Regions from separate parts of the Halomonas caseinilytica genome, predicted to be linked through region 2. Evidence: predicted binding sites of a transcription regulator. Region 2 holds the regulator's gene; the other holds the start of a gene.
What was found. Region 2 encodes PhoB, which activates phosphate uptake and scavenging genes when phosphate is short. Its sites were predicted from a motif close to TGTCATANNNNTGTCANA; they were not measured.
Positions count from the first base shown of each region.

Region 1: HSDC_RS12525 (UTRA domain-containing protein) is a predicted target of PhoB. The motif match lies at 1,717-1,734, and genes of this name have one in related genera.

Region 1 is NZ_BDEO01000011.1:79,560-82,925, forward strand. Features, by position in the region: gene HSDC_RS12515 (alkaline phosphatase family protein) at 1-440, opposite strand, end outside; gene HSDC_RS12520 (ABC transporter substrate-binding protein) at 494-1,576, opposite strand; gene HSDC_RS12525 (UTRA domain-containing protein) at 1,899-2,585, shown strand; gene HSDC_RS12530 (LysR family transcriptional regulator) at 2,639-3,366, opposite strand, start outside.
Region 2 is NZ_BDEO01000008.1:186,080-189,445, forward strand. Features, by position in the region: gene cysZ (sulfate transporter CysZ) at 1-137, shown strand, start outside; gene phoR (phosphate regulon sensor histidine kinase PhoR) at 151-1,473, opposite strand; gene phoB (phosphate regulon transcriptional regulator PhoB) at 1,475-2,164, opposite strand; gene ubiA (4-hydroxybenzoate octaprenyltransferase) at 2,273-3,166, opposite strand; gene HSDC_RS10840 (chorismate--pyruvate lyase family protein) at 3,297-3,366, opposite strand, start outside.

The sequences.
Region 1 (3,366 bases), on a different contig from region 2:
TGACGGAGCATCTCGGCATCGCTGAATAGATGGTCGTCCGGATAGTGATCCTGCCAATAGAAAAGCCCGGCCTGGATGGCGGCATCCGGCGCTTGCCGAAACCGGTGCCGCGTGCGGTCGAAGGGCGCCTCGAGGTAAAGCTCGCTTACCCAATGATAGGCCGCGGCCGCCGTGCGCTTGCCTTGCCGGCTAGCCAGGTCAAACAGGCTGGTGCCATGGGAACGGCGCACCACATCGTTGTTGACCACGCCGGAATCGACCGGGCGGTCGCCGGTCAGCAGGCACTCGTAAAGCGGCCGCGACATGGCCGGTAACTCGCAGCTCAACGTGTAGTAACGGCCCCGCCCCACCTCGCAGAGCGCATTGAGATAGCCCATGGCATGATGACCGACAAGGTGGTTGAGACCGTCGAGCACAATGAGTATCACGCGGTGTGACATGGTAACTCCTGGCCGCTACCCGGCACGGATAGCGGCAACGCTGACATGACGGGTTACTGCTGATGGATCAGCACCTGGGACTGCCACTGGCGGGGCAGTTCGCGGGCGCTCTGCTCCCAGGCAGCGAAGTCCTGGATCGGCCGGGCGTTGGCATACTGCTCGTTGGGCAGCAGCCTGGCCGCAATCTCGTCGGGCATCTCCAGATGCTCGGCCCGGATCGGACGCGCATACCCTTCCGCCAGATTGAGCTGCCCCTGATCGGAGAGAATGAACTCACGGGTCAGCTTTGCCGCATTGGGATGCACGGCATGCCGATTGATGATGGTGGCATAGCCTGACGTCACCGACGCATCGGCAGGAATCACCACCTCGAAGGCATCGGGATCGATCTGGTCGCGATAGTTCAGGGCATTGAAGTCCCACATCAGCGCCACCTCGATCTCGCCCTTCTCGAGATTGGCAATGCTGGGCTCGGCCAGCGAAAGCCGCCCTTGGCGAGCCAGTTCGGCAAACACCTCGAAACCGGGGGCCAAATCCGCCTCGCTGCCGCCGTTGGCATAGGCAGCCGCCAGCACGGCATTGTTGGCCTGGGACGCCTGGCCCACGGCGCCAGCCGAGACCTTGTAGTCACCCTCGCTGAGATCAGCGAAGGCGTCGGGACGCTGGTCTTCCGGCACCAGTTCCTTGTTGATCATGAAGGCGATGGTGCCGGTATAGCCGAGCATCCAGTGGCCTTCCTCGTCCTTGGCCCACTCGGGAATCTCATCCCAGGTACTCGGCTTGTACGGTTGCGTGACACCCTGCTCCACCGCGATGGGACCGAACGCGAATCCTACATCGCCGATATCGGCCGTGGCGTTTTCGCCCTCGGCCTTGAACTTGGCCACTTCCTCGGCCGAGCTCATGTCGGTATCCATGTGCTCCAGGCCATACTCGGTCTTCAGGTCATGCCAGGTATCCTTCCAGTTGGCCCAGGAGTCCGGCATCCCGACGCTATCGACACGCCCTTCCTGCTGAGCGGCCTCGATGAGGGCCGGCAGATCCGACGGATCGGCATGGACACTACCGGCCATGAGTGTGGCACCCAGGGCACAGCCCAGCGCCAGACGGGGAAGGGGCGATCGACGCGGCAACATGGTGTGACTCCTTGCAAGAATCGTGAGAAGCAAAACGTCGCCTGGTCTAGTTCAGGCAGTGGCAAGGAGGACTCTAGAGACGCTTTATGACGCCATGGTGTCAAATACGTGGCAGCCACGTTGCGCGTGATAACAGCGTATTTCATCCTGTTGAAACAGACAGGACGCTAGACTGAGATGGAAAGATTCACGTCATTAATCAAGCAAACTGAACTAGACCAAGAATCCCTCTCGAGATCCCATGCCTTCAATGCCAGCAGCTTCCACAAACCCGCTTCGCTCATCAGCCATGCCCGCCAGTCAGCAAGCCCATGACCTGCGGATGACATTGTGGGAACTGCTGACCCAGCACACCCTGCGCCCCGGTGACCGCTTGCCCTCCGAGCGGCAACTGCTGGAGCACCTGAACACGACGCGCATCACCCTGCGCGAGGCGCTTTCACAACTGGAAGCCGAGGGACGCATCTACCGGGAAAGCCGCCGCGGCTGGTTCCTCTCTCCCCCACGCCTGCGCTACGATCTGCTCGCCGGCCTGCCCTTCCACGAAATGGTCGAATCGCAACGGCGCCGCGCTGCCACCGAGCTGCTGGAAGCCCATGAAACGGCCGCCTCGGCGACAGTCGCCAGACGCCTGGGCATGGCGGAAGGAACGCCGGTCTACCGGATCGTCAGAGCCAGAAGCATCGACGGCCGTCGAGTGCTCTATGTCGAACACCACCTCAGGGTCGACTGCTTTCCCGACATCCTCGCGTTCGACCTTGCTGCCTGCTCATTGACCGAACTCTATCGGCGGGAATACGCCATCCGGGTCAGCCGCGTCAGCTTCGAGCTGGGGTCCACGGGGCTGGGCCATCGAGCCGCCTCCGCCCTGCACGCCGCGCCGGGCAGCCCGGTGCAGCGCATCACCCGCATCAATCATGACCAGAACGGCCGCATGGTGGATTGCGACGATGAATACTGGCGACACGACGCCATCGAACTCACCCTGAGCGCTGCCCCGCAATCCTGAGCGATCACGTCAGGCGGGCGCGCGACTCCCCGGTACACTTCCCAGCATTGTCGCTACACATCGGAACGTGCCGCATAGATCGAGGTGATCCAGTCCAGGAAGACTCGCACGCGGGGCGATAGCTGCCGCCGCTGAGGATAGACCGCGTGCAGCGGCAGCGTCGGTTTGGGCCACTCTGGCAGGACTTCCACGAGCTCTCCCCGCTCGATCAGGGGCGCGACATGAAAGCGCGGCAATTGAATCATGCCGCATCCCTGGCGAGCACTCTCCACATAGGTCGAGGCATCGTTGACCGTGATCCAGCCACCGACCTCGAAAGCCCGGGAACGGCCATCCACGATCACATCCAGGGTGCTGTCCACCGCATTGTTGCCAGAGAAGAAATTGACCACCTGGTGCTTGTGAAGCTCGTCGGGATGACGCGGATACCCGGCGCTCTCCAGGTATGCCGGGCTGGCACAGATCGTCTGGGGCATTTCAGCCAGCTTGCGGGCGACCAGGCTGGAATCCGCTGGGGCTCCGGAGCGCAGCGCACAATCCACGCCCTCTCCCACCAGATCCACGAACCGGTCTCCACTGGTCAGAATCAGCTCCAAGCGCGGATAACGGCGATGGAACTCCTGAATGCGCGGCAACACGATCAGCCGGGCCTGGGCGCCATGCATCTCGACACGCAAGACACCGTCGGGATTATCGGCGACCGGCTTCAGGGCTGCTTCGGCATCCTCCAGTTCCGCCAGCAGACGCACGCAACGCTCGTGGAACGCCTTTCCCTCGGGGG
Region 2 (3,366 bases):
CGCTGATCACCTGGGTGCCCCTGGCCAACCTCTTCCTGCTGCCCGGCGCCGTGGCCGCTGCGGTGTTGATGTGGGATCGCCATTATCGGGAACTCGCCCCGATCGGCGAAGGTATCGTCCCGCCCCGGTCGCGCTGAACGATACCAAGGATCAGGCTTGCTGTTGGCGGCCGCTGTCGCTTTCGGCGGCGACCAGCCGCTCATCGGGAAACACGCAGCGAAAGGTGGCGCCTTCGCCGAGGCGGGAATCGATCTCGAGCCGTGCGTCGTGGCGCAGCAGCACGTGCTTGACGATGGCCAGGCCTAGCCCGGTGCCTCCGGTGGCCGTGCTGCGCCCTTTGTCGACCCGGTAGAAGCGTTCGGTGAGGCGCGGAATGTGGTGCGAGTCGATCCCCTCGCCGTCGTCTTCCACCTCCAGGCAGGCGCCGCCTGCATGGCGTGTCCAGCGCAGGACGATATGGCTTTGTTCCCCGGCATAGCGCACGGCGTTGAAGGCGAGGTTGGACAAGGCGCTGTGGATTTCCTTCTCGCTGCCGAGCAGGCGGCGGGATTCGTCGATCTCCACGTCGAAATGATGGCGGCCGTCGGAAAGCGCCTCGGCATCGCGGCGGACATGATCCAGCAGGCCGGTGAGATCGATGGGAGTGTCGTCCTGACCGCCCTGATCGATCTCGAGCCGTGACAGCAGCAGCAGGTCGTTGACCAGGTTCTGCATTCGCGTCGTCTGGCTGCGCATCTGCTCGAAACCGCGTCCCAGTCGGCCGGGCAACTGATCGGCCATGTCGCCATAGGTTTCCAGATAGCCGCTCAGTACCGTCAAAGGTGTCCGCAGCTCATGGGAGACGTTGGCCACGAAGTCGCGCCGCATCTGCTCGAGGCGATGCAAGCGCGTGATATCGCGGGCCATCACCAGGCGTTCATCGTCGCCGTACAGGGTGATCTGGAACTGCAGGATCATCTGCTCGTCGATGGGGGAGTTCAATGTCAGGGGTTCGCGATAATCGCGAGCCTGAAAGTAGTCGATGAAGCGTGGATCGCGCAGCAGGTTGGTGATGTGCTGGCCGCGGTCATGGGCGGGCTTCAGTCCCAGCATGCGTTCGGCGGCACTGTTCCACCATTCCATGTCGCCATGGCGGTCGAGCATGACCACGCTGTCGCGCATCGCCTCGGAGGATTCCTGGATCCGCCTCAAGGTGTCGCGCAGGCGTCGCTGGGTAATGCGCTGGCCCTTCTGGTAGCGGTAGAGGCGATCGAACAGCTCGCCCCACAGCCCCGAAGCGGCCGGAGGCTCATCATGCGGATGATGGGCCAGCCATTCGTGCAGGGCGTGCAACTGGCGCAGCTGATAGGCTAGCTGGAGCGCCAGGGCCACCGCGATACCGGCGCCGATGGCGGAGAAGGGCCAGCCGATCAGGGCACCGATGGCGGTCAAGCCCACCAGGCGCCAGAGTTCTCGTTTCCAGAGCCGACTCACGTCAGCCCTTGGCGGAGAAACGGTAGCCCGTACCACGCACGGTCTGGATCAACTGCTGGTACGGGTCGCCCAGCGCCTTGCGCAGGCGGCGAATGTGCACATCCACGGTACGCTCCTCGACATAGACGTTGCCTCCCCATACCTGGTCGAGCAATTGTCCTCGTGTGTAGGCGCGTTCCTGGTGAGTCATGAAGAACTGCAACAGGCGATATTCGGTAGGACCGACTTCCAGGGACTTGCCGTCGACGCTGACGCGGTGGCTGACCGGGTCGAGTATCAGGCCGTCGACTTCCACCGGATCCTCGACGCCATGGGGCGTCGAGCGGCGCAGCACCGCCTTGAGACGGGCAACCAGTTCCCGGGGCGAAAAGGGCTTGGTGATATAGTCGTCGGCGCCGGATTCCAGCCCCTGGATCTTGTTGTCCTCTTCGCTCTTGGCCGTGAGCATGATGAGTGGCAGCTCGGCGGTGGCCTCCTCGCGCTTCAGGCGGCGAGCGAGCTCGATGCCGCTGGTCCCGGGCATCATCCAGTCGAGCAGTACCAGATCAGGTTGGTGGTCGACGATCATGGCATGGGCGGTCTGGGCATTGTCCGCCTCGAGGACATGATAGTCGGCCATCTCCAGCGCAACGGCGATCATTTCGCGGATTGGCGCTTCATCATCGACGATCAGTACGGTCTTGGCGGTCATCCCGGGGCCTCATGGTCAAGGTCAATGACAAGTCGGTGACGATGACAGCATTTCTTTATGACAATACCGTGACAACCTCGTCTTGTCGCCTTCTTGTGGGAACCGATTTCAGCCGCCGAGCGATGGCCACCAGGAGAGTCCAATACCCGCAAAGACCAGCAGGCCCGACCAATGATTGTTGAGGAAGGCCTGGAAGCAGCGGTCGCGATCCCGACCATGGATCAAGCGCTGCTGGTGCACGAAGGTCGCCGCCATGGCGGCCAGCCCCAGCCAGAAGAAGCCGCCCAGGCTCAACGATAGCCCCACTTTGGCCAGCAGGGCCAGGGTGACGAACTGCAGCAGGCCGATCATCAGCTTGTCGGCGCGACCGAACAGCACGGCTGTGGACTTGATGCCGATCTTCAGGTCGTCATCCCGGTCGACCATCGCATACTCGGTATCATAGGCCACGGTCCAGGCCACGTTGGCCGCCATCAGCAGCCAGGCTTCGGTCGGAATATGGCCGAGCACCGCGCCGAATGCCATGGGAATGCCCCAGGAGAAGGCGGCACCCAGGAAGACCTGGGGAAGATGGGTGTAGCGCTTCATGAAGGGATAGATGAAGGCGAGGAAAACGCCACCGACCGACAGCATCACTGTAAAAGGATTGGTGAACCACACCAGGACGAAGGCGAGCAGCACCAGAGTGACGAAAAGTCCCTTGGCCTCCCGCTCACTGATCCGGCCCGTGGCGAGAGGGCGATTGCGGGTGCGCTTGACGTGACCGTCGAAATGCCGGTCGGCGTAATCGTTGACCACGCAGCCTGCGGCGCGCATCAGATAGACGCCGGCGACGAAGACCAGCACGATCCGGCGCTCGGGAACGCCCTGGGCCGCCATCCAAAGTGCCCAGAGGGTCGGCCACATCAACAGCCAGGTACCGATGGGCCGGTCGAGGCGGGTGAGATGCAGGAAATCGGGGAGTCGGGCCAGCCCGGAAGGGCGCATCAGGGATGAATCCATCAGGTTCTCTCGCATGGAGCGGCCCTGCCGGATGCCTCGTCCGGGGCGGAGAGCGCGGCGGGCGCGGACACGGTTTACGGGCGCTGTCTGAAAAGTGGACGAGCGCAGTCACTTTTCAAGAGTGTCTAGCCTAACGTGAAGGCAAGCCAAGATCATCCACCATGGCCTGCTGGAAGAACTCCTGAACGAGTACCGTGAAA